Regions from separate parts of the Bacillus arachidis genome, predicted to be linked through region 1. Evidence: riboswitches for the same ligand, from Rfam matches in the RefSeq annotation. Region 1 holds a riboswitch; each other region holds the start of a gene.
The links. A riboswitch is a leader RNA that binds a small molecule or an ion and turns the genes downstream of it on or off. The one in region 1 is predicted to bind lysine.
Positions count from the first base shown of each region.

Region 2: it holds a riboswitch for lysine, as region 1 does, so the genes downstream of both, lysA (diaminopimelate decarboxylase) here and QRY57_RS10250 (aspartate kinase) in region 1, are expected to answer to the same signal.
Region 3: it holds a riboswitch for lysine, as region 1 does, so the genes downstream of both, QRY57_RS06060 (amino acid permease) here and QRY57_RS10250 (aspartate kinase) in region 1, are expected to answer to the same signal.

Region 1 is NZ_CP127376.1:1,712,437-1,718,267, reverse strand. Features, by position in the region: gene QRY57_RS10270 (DedA family protein) at 1-325, opposite strand, end outside; gene QRY57_RS10265 (SMI1/KNR4 family protein) at 807-1,208, shown strand; gene QRY57_RS10260 (YozF family protein) at 1,590-2,051, shown strand; gene QRY57_RS10255 (MFS transporter) at 2,096-3,358, opposite strand; lysine riboswitch at 3,774-3,960, shown strand; gene QRY57_RS10250 (aspartate kinase) at 4,190-5,419, shown strand; gene QRY57_RS10245 (response regulator transcription factor) at 5,566-5,831, shown strand, end outside.
Region 2 is NZ_CP127376.1:1,439,785-1,445,615, reverse strand. Features, by position in the region: gene QRY57_RS08870 (phosphoadenylyl-sulfate reductase) at 1-415, opposite strand, end outside; gene QRY57_RS08865 (YezD family protein) at 501-644, opposite strand; SAM riboswitch class I at 715-822, opposite strand; gene lysA (diaminopimelate decarboxylase) at 937-2,253, opposite strand; lysine riboswitch at 2,433-2,615, opposite strand; gene QRY57_RS08855 (DUF3888 domain-containing protein) at 2,704-3,099, opposite strand; gene QRY57_RS08850 (LTA synthase family protein) at 3,371-5,257, shown strand; gene pssA (CDP-diacylglycerol--serine O-phosphatidyltransferase) at 5,543-5,831, shown strand, end outside.
Region 3 is NZ_CP127376.1:859,195-865,025, reverse strand. Features, by position in the region: gene QRY57_RS06070 (ABC transporter ATP-binding protein) at 1-1,219, opposite strand, end outside; gene QRY57_RS06065 (AAA family ATPase) at 2,214-2,873, opposite strand; lysine riboswitch at 3,109-3,291, shown strand; gene QRY57_RS06060 (amino acid permease) at 3,443-4,858, shown strand; gene QRY57_RS06055 (ABC transporter permease) at 4,927-5,831, shown strand, end outside.

The sequences.
Region 1 (5,831 bases):
ATAAGGCAGGACCTATTTTTTGAAATAAAATCTGTGTCCGATTTATTTTATTTTCTGTAATATGTATTTTCGGACCAAATTTCTTTAAGAATGGAATCCCAAGTTTTATTCCTAACCAATAGCTAATAGTAATACCGATTGACGAACCGATACACGCACTTAATAATGCAAGCAGAAATTTCATTTCTCCTTTATGTACATAGTATCCTACAAATGTTAATATCGTTTCATCTGGTATTGGTAACCCGATAATTCCACCAACTAAAGCAATAATAACCCCGAAATATCCAAAATGCGAAATGAGATAATGTAATTGTTGTTCTATTTGTAATCACCATCCATACCAATTGCGAACTGGTGTCTCAATCATCGAGACACTTTTAAACAAAAAACATTATATACCTCCTAGTATTATTCCAATAAACCCCATTAAAATTCTAATCGTATAACTTACTTCCGTAAAATAAAGTGAAGCTTCCATCAGTGGAAGTCTTCACTTCTTCACTAATGGTTAGCCAAACGAATCGAGCCTTTACGGGATAAAATGTGGTACTAGACTTTTTCTATATTTTCAAAATGAAATTGTATTGATTTTTCTTTTTTATCCAATATAGTTAATTTACATAGAAATTTTGTATTGTGCTAATGATAGCCTCAACTCCATTGTGTTTATCTCTAGAACTAGTAATATAACAGATAAATAAGCGAGTCACATAAGATTTTTGGTTTATAAGAAAGATCAAAGTTAACAATACAGATAAATTTATAATATTTAGCTACACAAAATACGTTTGGAGTGTGTACATATGGTATACAAAGATATTATTAAAAAGATTCATGATGCACCAACTGAATATGATTTTAGTACATTAACTGATTCCATTATTGAGGAAGAATCCATGCTTAACGGTGTACCCCAAGATTATATTTCCTTCTTAAAGGAAGTGGGCTATGGATCTGTTTCTAATTCCTATTTTATGTTCTACGGAGGACTTATTGAAGCAGATGAAATATATGATGTAGATGACAATCCAGAACTGAAAAATGTTTTACTATTTGGTGATAACTTTGCCGGTGATGCTATAGGCTTTCGCATAACCAATAACTGGGAAATTATTGAGGTTTGGCATGAAGACTTATCAATTGTACCAAGAGAGGAAAAGAACTTTACAGAATTGGTTCAAAGCATATTTTCGAAAGAACTTTAAGCTAGTATTTACTTGATATAAAAACAGAAAAACATTCCACTAGTGCAGCTGCGGAATGTTTTTCTCTAATTAAACTTACTTTCTAACCTTTATTCATTAAAACCTTTCTTCTTTTACTAACCCATGAATCCCCTTCAAATTTTTAAAATGTAACCAATTCATTTCATATTCTTTAAAACGTTTAAATACTAAAAGACTGTGCAAAAAAATTCTACACAATCTTTTGGGCGCTGATATATACATTTCCATTCACAAACGAAAAAAGAATGCAACACCACTTTTCTATAATTGTTCAATCAAATATGCGTGCATAACTCCTTTCCAAGTAGCAAATGCTAACAAAATCAAAACAATCAGCTATACCGAATTGGAGAATGATACATGAAAAGAAAAATATTATTCTTACTTACTTTCATATGTTTTGCAGTTCCACTTCAAACAAGTGCCTTCACTTTTGTAGAACTCCCTGTTACATCAAAATCTAAGCAGTGGTATATTGAAGTTGATAAGGCTAAGAATCCTCAAGCACTTCAGTCAAAAGAAGATACGTTTCATACATACAGCTTACTTGTAAAGAATGTCGGAAAAGACGTATCTAACGTATCAGTTGAAATACGTCACAATAACCCAAAATCAAAAGCTGCTTTCAAGCCTTTCAACAAATCTGATATGAGCGTGTCATATAGCCAAACTAGTTTTACAAAAATGAAATTCCCATTATATGAAGACGCTAACTCATTTGACGTAGTGATTAGCTGGGAGGAAAATCAATTTAGTTATAACGGTCACCCAGAAAAAGCAGAAAAGCAATTTACACAAACATTTGTATTCCATGAAGAATAAGCTCTGCCGCTTGGCAGAGCTTACTTATTTTTTGTAAACGTAAATTAATCAAATTGACGAATACTCGGAACAAGTAGTGCGATTACCACTACGACAATTGCTGCAATAGCTAAAATCGTAATCGTCACCGTACCACCAATTATATTCGCCACCCAACCGACAACTACATACCCTAACGGTAATAATGCAAAAGACCCTAACATATCCAGACTTGCTACCCTTCCGAATGCTTCTTCTGGTACAAGTTCTTGCAAACTCGTTTCCCATATTAAACCGAAAATCATAATCCCAAACCCTTCTAATGCCATTAACCCTACTAATCCTGGCGCCCATGAAACGAAAGACATTAGTAAAAGTGACATCCCGCTAATGAGGACACCCCCATAGGCAAGCAATCCTCGTTTATGCCACCTCTGTCTCCCGCCAAAAATAAGAGCTGCCACAACAGCCCCCGCTCCAGAACATGCCATTCCAATCCCATAGACAAACGGTTCAAACTGATGATGTACATTAAATAGCCAAGGGATTAATACAACGATAATTCCTGCGTGGCAAATATTAATAAATGAAAATGCTAAAATTGTAATCCAAAGCCATGGATGGCTTTTTAATACAACAATCCCTTCTGTAAAATCTTTTTTGAAATTCATTTTTTGATTTGTTTGTTCCTGTACTTTTTTAGCTGTTACATCTTTTAAAAACAATAAACAAATAAAAGACAACAAATAAGTCAATGCATCTAAACCAAACCCAATTCCCGCTGATGCAACCGAAACAATAAGACCACCAAGCGCTGGACCTATTAAACGAACACCTTGATTACTCATTTGTGTTAATGCGTTAGCCGCATTCCGAATTTCCGGTACAAAGACCCTTGCTCTCACTGCTGCATATGCCGGTTGAAATAACCCATCCATTAGTCCATATATTGCCACTAGCACATATAAAATCGTGATTGTTAAAGTATCTGTAAACATAAGCACCGCAAGGGTTATCATCAATATGCATCGAACAATATCGGTAAATAACATTAGCTTAACTCGATTTATACGATCAACGATTAACCCCGAAAACGGTAAGACAAGAATATTCGGTAGCATATACATAGCCATCGTCGTTCCCATAACAACTGTTGATCCAGTCAATGTATATACGACTACTGGAAGAATTACCATTGTAATAGAACTTCCTAGAACGGAAAGAAGTTGCCCGATCCATAAGAAAGTAAAATGGCGTGATTTTGTAACAGGCAACAATAAATTACTTACATAACTCCCCTTATTTTCTGTTTGCACCTCTCCTTGCATATGTATCCCCTTCCTTTAAACATCTTCCTTCTTTTTCCTTTTATTATACATTTAATTTTCTCTTTTTTCTAATAATTAAGTCTTTAGATATGTAAACTACTAATATTTCGATTTATACTAAATTCAATTCATAAAATATACTATACAGAACTACACTGTATAATTGATATAGGGGCAATAAAACAACTATATAGAACCACTATCACCCCTTACCTCCCAATAGTTTCCAACATATTTCTAATCATCTACTTACACCGAACAATTCAATTATGCCAGTATACATAAACCATATAACCGAAAATGAATATACTTAATTTTCAAAATATTATTAAAGCACTTGATTTCCTAAAATATTTTAATTATTATAAAACAAATGTTACCAAATAACTTCATAAACCAAACACTCTCGCCCAAAACGTGAGATAGAGGTTGCAGTGCTTATAAGTATTCTAGAGGAGACACAGAGATGTCAATGAGTTTAGAAGAAAGGAAGTATTGCCGAAATTGATAAGTTTCTCTGCATTTATCAATTGGGGCTGTTTTCGAATAGAAACAGAACTGTCATATATACAGACGTGTATATATGAAGAGCTATCTACAAAAAAGAGATATCATGCTTTATATGATATTCTTTTTTGGCGGTTTTTTTATTAGCTCCTTTTTCTGTTTCCCTTTTCCTGTAACAGCACCATCCTCACTTATTTGAGATGGTGTTTTTTTGTTTTTCTTTCCGGTAACTACAGGAATATTTAGGGACTTATACATCTCTTTTATATGTTTTTACACCTTTCCTGATCAATTAATAAAAATGGATGAAAGAAGGAATTTGTAATGGAAACGATTGTTCAAAAATTCGGTGGTACTTCTGTTGGAAGTATTCAGCGCATTCAACATGTAGCAAATTTAATTATTGAAGAATATGAACGAGGACACGGTGTTGTTACAGTTGTCTCTGCAATGGGAAAAAGTACAGATGAACTCGTTACACTTGCTACCGCTATTACCGAAAATCCGAGTAAACGTGAAATGGATATGCTTTTAACAACTGGTGAACAAGTTACCATTTCTTTATTAACAATTGCACTGCAAGCAAAAGGGTACGACGCTATTTCACTAACTGGTTGGCAAGCTGGTATTACTACAGAATCTGTGCATAGTAGCGCACGGATTACTGATATTAATACAGAACGTATTCAATCACATCTACAAGAAGGAACAATTGTAATTGTCGCTGGTTTTCAAGGACGAAGCGAAGAAAACGAAATTACAACACTTGGCCGCGGTGGTTCTGATACAACTGCTGTTGCATTAGCAACGGCGCTGAAAGCGAAAAAATGCGACATTTACACAGACGTAACAGGTGTATACACGACTGATCCACGAGTTGTAAAAGACGCATATAAATTAGATGAAATTTCTTATGATGAAATGTTAGAACTCGCAAATCTCGGCGCTGGTGTACTACACCCACGTGCTGTTGAATTCGCAAAAAATCATAATGTAATTTTAGAAGTTCGTTCAAGTATGGAACAAGAAAACGGAACAATTGTAAGGGGAGAATGTAACATGGAACAACAATCGATCGTTAAGGGTATTGCATTTGAAGATAATATTACACGCGTAACAATTAAAGGATTAGAACAAGGATCGCTTTCAACTGTTTTCTCTACATTAGCTAAAGCCCATATTAATGTTGATATTATTATTCAAAGTATTACAAATGAAGGTACTGTTCATTTGTCTTTCTCAATTCACTCAAATGACTTACGAGAAACATTAGAAGTATTAGAACAAAATCAAGAAGCACTTCACTATGAGTCTGTAGAATATGAAAATCATCTAGCTAAAGTATCAATTGTTGGATCTGGTATGGTATCTAATCCAGGTGTTGCTGCTAGTATGTTCTCTACATTAAAGAATGAAAATATTCATATTAAAATGGTAAGTACATCTGAAATTAAAGTATCTGTTGTCATTGATCGCCTTAATTTAGTAGATGGTGTAGAAGCACTTCATCAATCATTTATGGCAAAAATTGCACCTATGGTACAAATGAATTAATTTGATTATCAAAATAACAACAAGGAATATTTCTTTGTTGTTATTTTTTCATCTAGCAAAATAGTATTATGTTACACTATTACATGTGAAATATTTTCCAAATATCTTTCTAACAGATTCGAAAAACATGTAAAGGTGGATCCATAATGAGAACAGAAAAAATCCTTTTAGTTGATGATGAACAAGGCATATTAGATATGTTAGTACTTACACTAAAGAAAGAAAACTTCACGCATATAACAACAGCTATAAATGGAGCCGAAACGTTGAACCTCATTAAAGGCCGTCCATTTGATATCATCTTACTCGATGTGATGCTACCCGATATAGACGGATTTGAACTATGTAGACAAATCCGCAATTACACAAATACTCCTATTTTATTTGTAACAGCCCGCTCTAGCGATTTAGA
Region 2 (5,831 bases), 270 kb from region 1:
AAGATTTCCCACTTGATAAAGACTCTTCCAGCGGTAAAACTTTTCTTAATTTACAACAAAGATTGGGATTATGCTCCCACAGATTATCCCCATGCTCCTTTGCTTGCTCTTCAAGCGTTAGCGAGGGTTGTTTTTCAGTAATTTTGAGATTTGGAAACCTTTCGCGCACTCGCTTAATTAAATCGTATGTTTCTTGAAAATGAACGTTTGTATCCAAAAATACAACGTTTGCAGATGGATTTACTTGATTTATAAGATGTAGTAACACCATCCCCTCTACACCAAAGCTACATGCGTATACAATATCATCCTCATAATGTTTATAAGCCCATTCTAATACTTGTAATGCTCCCTTCGTTTCATCTTCCTCAGAAAAAGAAACGAAATCCTCTTTCCACGTTTCATACGTCAGCATGTTATTTCCCCCTATAACACAAAAAGACGGTTTTAACCTAATAAAATAGATTAAAACCGCCTCTAGTTTTTCTAGTCAGCGCTTTTTACTTTAAGCGTACTTTTTCACTTTTCTCAAGCTGAATCACTTTTCCATCTTGCACAACAATTGTAATGGAACCATATTTCATACCTGCAAGCATCGTTTGAATTTTCTCAGCTACTTCGTCAAAATGTCCACGTACTCCCACGAACAGCCCCCCTTTTTATTCATAAAAAAAATCTTTTCCATTTCGAAAAGACTGTTCGGTAATATATTTTACCTTATCTTTCAAAATGGATGCCATTTTGCTGGACTTAGCACCTTGCTTTCATAAGCAGGTTGCTGAGCTTCGTAGGGCCAGTTCCCTCCGCTTCTCTTGATAAGCTTTGTATCTGTATTTTATCATAATTCTGATTTTTTTCAATCCTAGTTTTCCGATATATTTTATATTTTTTCTTTTTTAAAGGAGTTGCTCAGTCTAAGCAACTCCTTCTTATTGATTACACAAGCTCTTTTATGTGTATGCGATCGTTCCCAATTATATTTTCATATGTTTCACGTTCAACAACAACTTGCGACGCTCCATCTTTTGCAAATACTACAGCTGGTCTACGAATGCGATTATAATTGTTCGCCATAGAATATCCATATGCTCCTGTACAAGAAATTGCTAACAGATCTCCTGGAGCAACTTGCGGCAATTCTATATCCCAAATAAGCATATCCCCACTCTCACAACACTTTCCAGCAATCGAAACAACTTCTTCAGCCGCTGCTTTCCCTCGATTTGCTAACATCGCCTCATAACGCGCTCCATATAAAGCTGGTCTTAAATTATCTGTCATTCCACCATCGACTGACACATATTTACGAATACCAGGAATATTTTTTACAGCTCCTACTGTATAAATTGTTGTTCCCGTATCCCCAACGATACTACGACCTGGTTCAATCCATATTTCAGGAAGGGGATAATTATTTCGTGTAAATTGTTCTCTCACTGCATCAGTGACAGCATGCACATATGTTTCAAGTGTAAGTGGTGTATCAGCTTCCGTATATCGAATCCCAAAACCTCCACCGACGTTTAACACCGTTACAACATAACCAGTCTGTTCTCTTATTTCTTCTAAAAAGTTATACAATACTTCAATCGCCCGAACAAATCCTGCTGTTTCAAAAATTTGTGACCCAATATGCGAATGAATGCCTAACACATTATAATTTGATTTTCCTAACGCTATTTGAATTGCCTGCATTGCCTGGCCAGTAGAAACCCCAAAACCAAATTTCGAATCATCTTGCCCTGTTGTAATATATTCATGCGTATGTGCCTCTACCCCAGGTGTAACTCGAATTAATATATTTACAATTTTTCCATACTGCTGTGCTAAATCATGTAATACTTCCATTTCAAAGAAATTGTCTACTACAAAGCATCCAATATCTGCTTGTAGTGCCATTATGATTTCTTCTTCCGTCTTATTATTACCATGAAAATGAATGCGCGATGCAGGAAAGCCCGCCTGCAGAGCAGTATACAATTCACCGCCAGAAACAACATCTAACGACATATTTTCTTCACGAGCTACTCGGCACATCTCCATGCACAAGAACGCTTTACTTGCATACGCTACTTGATAAGAGAATCCACTTTCCTGGAAAGCACGATGAAACGCGTGACATTTTTCACGAATAGAAGCCTCATCGTATACATAAAGTGGTGTTCCATATTGTTTAGCTAGTTGCGTTGTATCGCATCCTCCAATTTCTAAGTGTCCTTGCTCATTGATTCGGCTTGTGCCGTGTAAATACATTTGAATTCCTCCCTTATTCCCTCTACAACTTATAACCCCAGTCTTCTATTCATTGCAGCACGCTTTTGGATAAACAAAAAACGCGCGGAACAATGTTCACACGCGTTTCTTATTAGGAATCATATATCATGAAAAAATAAACGAGTTGTTATCTTCTCAAATAAGAAACCGCATCAACATCTCCAAATAGCTCTCCATAAAATAAAATTTTATGACAGTACTACATTTATTCAATGTAGTCCCAATATATGAATGATGTGGTCAATCTTATATTTCGGCAATAGTCCCTTTCAATCTATGATCACAGATTCCACTAAATCTCCCATAGCTTACTCTTTCCTATCGCGGCCTCTACCTTTGAGAGTAGATGAGGTAATACTATTTAATTTTCAAACAGCTTATATTGGTATTAACAATACCAAACGAATAATTTATTTGTCAAACAATTTTTTACATTAATTTTTTACAATTTAATTTCGTATCATTCGGCAAGCGCTTTATATCTATTTTTTTCACAGTCCATTCTCCCTCATCATTATCAAACGTAATTCTTATTTTTTCAAATGGCGGAAGCACCTTTCCCCTTTTAACTTCATATTTTGTCACTTCAATTACAGCTTGAAATACATATGTACCACTATAAATTTTTTTTAAACTCACGATTTTGGGACAATCATATGGCTTTAGTTTTCCATAATTCTTTTCAATCGCAGCATTTATTTTTGGAAACAATACAGAATAGAGTGCATCCTCCATTAAAGGTACATCATATTGTGCCGCAATCGCTGCTGGAGAAGAAAATAATATAAAAACACTACATAACGCTAAACAAAGTAACTTTTTCATTACAACCTCCATATCCTTACGCAACGTTTTCATCCCATTATTTTAATCAATGGATCAGCATCCATGAATTAAAGTTTCATTTTATTTTCTCCCACTTCTCTTTTTCTACTCGATTATTACAAAAATCATCCACAATCCGCTTTGTTCTCGTATAATAGTACACATAGTATAATAATCATAATCATATAGGGCTGTTCGTATATATAGTGAAACTTCTATTCAGTAAGGTACAATCACTATAACTGTCATAAGTATAGGAGAGGAGTATATTATGTTACAACATTTGTTCCCAAAATTACGATTTGCACTTGTTGCAGTCGTTTTATTATGGATCAAAACATATATTGTGTACAAGCTAGCCTTCGATATTAAAATTGATAGCTTCTTCGAAGAAATGATGCTTTTGTTTAATCCAATTGCTTCATTGCTTTTATTTTTTGGTCTAGCTTTATTAGCATCAAAATATCGAAATCGAATTATTATTGGAATAAGCTTTTTGCTGTCATTTATTTTATTTGGAAATGCAATGTTTTATGGATTTTATAATGACTTTGTCACATTTCCTGTTCTATTCCAAACAAATAACATGGCTGATTTAGGAACAAGTATTAAAGAACTATTTACGTACAAAACATTACTTCTATTTGCAGATGCGATGATCTTAATTTTTATTTCACGTAAGTTCCCGAACTTTTGTGATAACACACCACTGTCCCGCTCTGAAAAACGAACCTTTTTTAGTGGTGTAACAGCTCTATTAGCATTGCAAGTTATTGTTTCTGTCATTCATAAGCCACAGTTATTTTCACACTCTTTTGATCGTCAAACTGTTGTGAAAAATCTAGGTTTATACACGTATCACCTATTTGACATTACACTTCAGTCTAAATCTTCTGCAGAGCGTGTATTTGCAAGTGGAGACGGTTTTTCTGAAATTAAAAACTATGTGAATTCAAAAGATAAACAAGTTGATAAAAATTTATTCGGGGCTGCAAAAGGAAAGAACGTCATTTTAATTTCAATGGAATCCACACAAAATTTTGTTATCAACAAAAAAATAAATGGAAAAGAAATTACTCCATTTTTAAATCAATTTATAAAAGATAGTTATTACTTCGATAACTTTTATCATCAAACTGGACAAGGAAAAACATCCGATGCCGAATTTATTGTAGAAAATTCATTATACCCATTAGACCGCGGCTCTGTATTCTTTACGCATGCAAAAAATGAATACACAGCAACTCCTGAACAGTTAAAAAAATACGGATATTATTCCGCTGTATTCCATTCAAATGATAAAACCTTTTGGAATCGGGATGTAATGTATCCAGCACTCGGATACGATCGTTATTTTAACCTCAATGATTATACAGGAACAGAACAAATGTCTGTTGGTTGGGGACTAAAAGATAAAGAGTTCTTTGAACAATCGATTTCAAAGCTTAAATCCTTGCCACAACCGTTTTACACAAAATTTATTACATTAACAAATCATTTCCCATTTCTTTTAAATCCAGAAGATCAATATATTAATGAGTATAATTCTGAGAGTGGTGTATTCAATCGTTATTTCCCAACCGTTCGCTATACAGACGAAGCTCTTAAACTATTTATCAATCGATTAAAAGAAGAGGGGCTATATGATAATTCAGTTATAGTTATTTATGGAGATCATTATGGTATTTCTGAAAACCATAATACTGCGATGGCACAGTTTCTCGGTAAAGAATCCATAACTCCATTTGATTCAATGCAGCTGCAACGTGTACCACTTATTATTCACGTTCCTGGTCAAGAAGGAAAAATCATTTCCAAAGTATCTGGACAAATCGATTTAAAACCAACATTGCTCCATTTACTTGGTATCAAAACAAACCAATCCATTGAATTTGGTACTGATTTATTTATAAAAAATGAAGATCCACTTATGATTATGCGTGATGGTAGCTTCGTAACAAACGATTATGTTTATACAAAAAATATGTGCTATAAAAAAAGCACAGGTGAACCTATTGATTCAGCAATTTGCCAGCCATATATTGAAAAAGCAAAAACAGAATTAAATTATTCCGATAAACTTATATATGGAGATTTATTACGATTTGATCCTAACAATACATATAAAACAGGATCAATGATAACTAAATTTGAATAAATTTCAAAGAAACCTCAAATGATAACAACTTGAGGTTTCTTTTTTCTTAATTAAATCTTTACTCTTTCATAAACATGACGATCTTATCTAGCACCCCTCTCTCTCCCTTAGCTCAACCCTCACTTTATCGAATCCCACCATTAAGCTAAATGAGGGTTTCACGTTATGAAATCTTTCACAAAATGGGAATTTTTTCGTACGTCGAAAGAAATTTATGTTATGATAAAATAAGTAAACTTTCATACACTAATTAAGAATTTATTACAGAAAGCAAGGGATCAGATTTTGTATAGAGCAGCAATTCCAAACTTATTTACGCTCGGAAATTTATACAGTGGATTTTTATCAATCGGCTATGCATCTTTAGGGTATTATAAACCAGCTGCTATTTTAGTACTAATCGGGATGATGTTAGATAGTCTTGATGGTCGGGTTGCTCGTTTATTGCGTGTTGATTCACAAATGGGAAAAGAACTTGATTCACTAGCAGATGTTGTAACATTCGGTGCTGCGCCTGCGGTTTTAATGTACTACACCTCCTTTTCCAATTACGGAATTATCGGACTATACATAG
Region 3 (5,831 bases), 850 kb from region 1:
TTGAAATTTGACCAAGCGTAACGTCCGACACTGTAATATCCCCTTCCCCAAGTGGATACTGGCGAAGAAGTTGTCGAACAAGAGTCGTTTTACCACTCCCTGTTTTCCCAACAACGCCAAGCGTTTCTCCTTGTTTTAATGAAAAAGAAACATTTTTCAAATTAAGTTCAGGTGAAGCCGGATACGAAAAGGAAACTTTATCAAAATCGATATACTCTGGTTCGTGTACACGCATCGGCTTTTTCACGTTTTTCACGTCAGGCTCATACGCTAACGTTTCATTAACACGATCTAGCGAAGCATTCCCCCGCTGCATGACATTGATTAATTCACCAATCGCAAACATTGGCCAAATCATCATCCCAAGGTAAACGTTAAAGGAAACAAGTTCCCCAAGCGTCACCTTTGATTGGAAAACTAAAAACGCTCCATATACAAGACCAATTAAATAGCTAAGACCAACTAGCATCTTCACAGTTGGCTGAAACAGTGCATCAATTCTTGCTACTTTCATATTTTTTTCATATACATCTGTTCCTAATTGATGGAATCTTTCTTCATCCGCTTTCTCCTGCACATATGCACGAATAACACGCACGCCTGCAATCGATTCAAGTACTTTATCATTCATATCCCCAAACGCATCTTGCGCAACGGTAAAGCGTTCATGTAACTTCTTCCCATATATATTCATCGCATATGCCATAATCGGCAGGGGAAGAAGCGCCGCAATTGTAAGTTGCCAACTAATTGAAAAGCCCATCATAAAAACAATTGTGAGCATATATAAACTAGAATCAACGAGCGTCAATATCCCAAATCCTGCAGTCATAGCAATCGCCTTTAAATCATTTGTCGCTCTCGCCATTAAATCACCAGTACGATTTTTGTGATAAAAGGTCGGTGTCATTTTGAGCAAGTGTCCCATAAATTTTGAACGCATCGTTTTTTCAAGCACGAATGCCCCGCCAAATAATTGGTGCTGCCATACATACGTGAGTACATATCCAACTATCGTCGTCACGACTAAAATCCAAATATATTTCATAATTACTTCGCTTGTTAAAGACCCTATTTTTATATGATCAATTGTTAAACCGATTACTTTTGGAGGAATTACCTCTACTACATTTACAATTAGAAGCGCTCCAATTGCGATACTGTACCTCTTCCAATGTTCTTTAAAAAACCATGTTAACTTTTGTAATACTGAAAACAATGAAATCTCTCCCTTCTCGATCTTGTTTCAGTCTATCTCTGTTATCCACTATCAAAAGGCCCCACTTTTACATTGCGTAAATTGTACTGTTTCATCATTACATCTCACCTTCCATATTTTTCTTTATCGAAACCATACAAAGTATGGAAACAACCAAAAGTAAAGACAAAAAAGCGCATACCGCCGCTTGACGATATGCGCAAAAACGCATAAAAGCGTACGTTACGAACTACGCAACGTACGCTTTTTTGAAAACAAAAAAGCACTATCTTTCCGTACGGGTTGCGTAATGATATGAATGTTTTCCACCACGTAATACAGCTAAGCCAGTCATATTTACCATTACAATCATTACACACACCTCCTTGTTTTATTTTCCATTTTTAATTTTATAACTTGAGTAACTTTTCTGTCAATTATTTTTTTCATTATTTTACCAAACAAACTTTTATCACAAAAAATGAAAGATATATACTCCCTTTTCAATACTCGAAAAAAATTATCTATCAATAATATTATGATAACCCTATATTCCACTTACAAATAAGGTAAACCCCTTTCAGAAAGAGCATGCAAAATAAAAATCATATAAGAAACCATCCCCATAAATATTTTATTTAAAAAATATCCCCCCCACAATCACCATATACTCACTCTTACAAGTTGCTATTTTAGGAGGACAAATCCTGTTAGAAGCTAATCTACGGCTGTAGATTAGCTTCTTTTTTATATAAATACAAATTGAAAAGCCATTCTTTTTAGTTAGGAAGAGAGCGTCCGGCCATGGATAGAATCGTCAGTGCCTTTTTGCCCCCATGCCAAGCGAGAACAAAAGGAGAAAGCGAGTGGAGATTACCTTTTATTTTCATAGCCACGACTTAAGTGCTTGAAATTGAAATCCCCCCCTTCACTTCATTTAGAGAAGATGGACTTCTCAGTTAAAATGGATACATCTATGTTGGAAAATCAAGTCGGATATATATTCTTTCATTCCCTATTCACTTATCTCATATGCTTTAGGGTTACTACTCATTACCCAATCCATTACATTCTCTAATAAAGATACAGAGTAATTATGTTGTTTTTCTAGATTCAAGCGAGACAAAATATCAAAAATACTTTTTGTATTTTCTTCAATACTCACTGCATCTACAAAATGGACTACATTAGGAGAAACAGTATTCATATATTGAAAATACTGCTTTTGTGGTTCTATAAGCCTTAGATGTTTTTCAAAGTTACTTCGTCTTTGGGTCGTATCATTTTCTTTCCTTTTTCTTAATTCTGTTTCACTTGTAGAAAGATGAATGTAGACACCCGGAAATCCTATCTGTTTCCGTTTCATTTGATTTACATAAAACTCTTTCAAAAACGGTAAAGTTTGTGGAAACTCCCCCTCATAAATCCAGTTATACCAAATGGGCTGAAAGATATCTCCATCAAATAAAACTACATCATACGATTTTAATTTTTCTTGTGCGAGTTGCCATCTTTCAACTTGCCTTTCGAGATACCAATTTTCCGGTTCAGGATTAGGGCGCTGAAATAAGAAATTTACTTCTGGAATCACATAAGCATTGTACAACTCCGCAATCCTTTTACACGTCGTCGTTTTACCAATACCACTGGCACCTTCTAAACAAATTAACGTCATACCGTACCTCCATTTACTAATTACTATGTAATTCTTTTTCCGAAACACGATTTCACTATTACGCTTCAATAGTTTAACACATAAATTAACCGAACTTTTTTTCTAAAAAATGCTCTCTTCTTTTACTAACAAATTGTTCGCTATAGTCTGACTATTACCATATCCATTGACGTATAAAAATACATTTGTTACCCTTGATTATGTTAATTTAATACATAAATCCTCATTCGTATCTCGGTGAGGTAGAGGTTGCAATCATTAAGAGTATCATTTCAGGAGATGTAGTGGCATCGATGAATGAATGGGAAAGGAATGGTTGCCGAAGTAAGACATGCCCACTGTGCATTCTTGCTGGGTCTGCTATTTAATAAATGCAGAACTGTCACAAACAATTTGTTTGTGGAGAGCTATCGAGAGGTATGTCGTGGGTTTCCTATAAGATAGAAAGCACGTAGCGACAATGACACGTGCTTTTTTTGTTTTGTATGAAGCTTACCTTACTTCCTTTTTGGAAGACATACATATCTCCTCGCTTGACTTGGTTATACTAACTTGGGAGGTATTCTTTTATGCAACAAAAAAAATGGGGCTTTTGGGTACTGACAGCATTTGTTGTCGGCAATATGGTTGGCGCTGGTATTTTCATGGTGCCTAGTACATTAGCACAAACAGCAAGCCCACTCGGTGTTACATTAGCTTGGTTAACAACAGGATTTGGTGTTTTAATGCTAGCTCTTGTTTTCGGTAATTTGGCAATTCGTCGTCCTGATTTAACAACAGGACCACAAAGTCATGCATATGCTTTATTCTCATCACCAAAAAAGAAAAAAATGGCTGGTTTCAGCATAGTTTGGGGCTACTGGGTCGCAAACTGGGCAAGTAATGTTGCTATTATTACATCTTTTGCAGGTTATTTATCACTCTTCTTCCCTATTATGAAAGATACACGTATCTTATTTTCAATCGGCTCTTTCGATGTGGAAGTTGGAAAACTGATTACATTCTGCATCTGTTCTTGCTTACTATGGGGAACACATATGATTTTAACAAACGGTGTAAACGGAGCCGGGAAATTAAACTTCCTAGCAACAACAACAAAGGTGACTGGATTCCTTCTATTTATCGTTGTTACTTTGTTTGCATTTCAAGCTTCTAAATTTGGACAATGGTACACACCAATGATTGATAAAGAAGGCGTGTCACATGGACTACTTTCACAAGTAAATTTAGCTGCCCTTACAACACTTTGGGCATTTATCGGTATTGAATCGGCCGTTCTTTTATCAAACCGTGCGAAATCGCCAAAAACGGTAAAACATGCTACTGTAGCTGGCTTATTAATAACTGTTGCCATTTATTTAGGAATTACAATTTTAACAATGGGTGTTCTTCACATTGATAAACTACAAACTTCTGAACGTCCATTAGCTGATGCATTAAATGCTGCAATGGGTCATGGCGGTGGGAAATTAATGGCACTACTTGCCCTTACTTCCCTATTCGGCTCTATCTTAGGCTGGATTTTATTAAGCTCAGAAGTACCGTATCAAGCGGCAAAAGAGGGGTTCTTCCCTTCCTTCTTTGCAAAAACAAATAAAAAAGGGAGTCCTATTTACTCATTACGATTAACAAACATTATGTCACAAGTATTCTTATTCTCAACATTATCAGGGACAATTGCTGAGGCCTATACATTCGTTATTACTGTCTCAACCTTAGCCTACTTAATCCCTTATCTCGTTTCACCGATCTTCCAATTAAAACTTGTTGTAACTGGTGAAACGTATAAAAATGAAATGAGCTCACGAATTATAGATGGTATTGTCGCATTCATTGCCCTTTGCTATGCACTATGGGTTATTAAAACGGGATCCTCAGATATAAAAACATTCCTTCTTGGAATTGGCTTATTTGTAATTGGTTTCGCCTTTTATCCATTAATGAATCGTGATCAAAAAAGAAATAAAAACGAACAAGTTGCTTAAAGCAATTTGTTCGTTTTTATTTTGGTACAAGAAAGAAACCTTTATAATAGATGATAGAGGTGAAAAACATGTCAATTGAAACGCTATGGAGCGATCGCTTTCAAAAACATCTTCAAAACAGCATAATGTATTTTTTCCGGATGATTAGTGGTTTATTGTATAGCTTCATCTTTATCTCGTGTATCGGTGCTTATTATTACGCCAAGTTTTTAAAAACAGCTCCTTCTAAAGGAATCTCATTATTACTCATCACAACTGTACTTACAATCGTTATAACGAGATGTAAGATCCGTACTTTTATCCAAAAGCCTGACGCTGTCTATTTACTGGCACTTGAAGAGAAATTAACACCTTATTTCAAACAATCTCTTTTCTATAATTACGCCATACAGCTTTTCCCATTACTATTTACGTTTCTAATCATTACACCGCTGGCAATACAAACATTACAGACACCTGTTCCATTCTTATGTACGATCTTTTTCATTTTAATGTTAATAAAAGGTTGGAACCTGTATATCAATTGGATATGGCGTGATCAATATAACAGCCAAATCTGGTTCATCATTCGATTCACTTGTAACGCACTGATTCTTTATATGCTCTTTCAGTCCGTATCAGTCGTTCTATTCGGTGCTGTTCTCTTGCTTCCAGCCTTTATACTTATTTATACAGTAAAACAACCAACAAAACGAATTAACTGGGAGTATATCATTGAACAAGAAGAAAAAATGGACATGCACTTTTACCAATTTGCAAGCTTTTTCACTGATGTTCCGCAGCTAAAAAAACAAGTAAAGAAAAGAAAATGGCTAACAAATTGGATAGAACCTATATTACATAAAAACCAATCTACTTTTTTATATTTGAACACTTTATCATTCTTACGTGCAAATGATTATTTTGGAATATACATTCGATTAACTGCCATTGGTTCTTTTATTTTATATTTCGTACCAAATATATTTGTAAA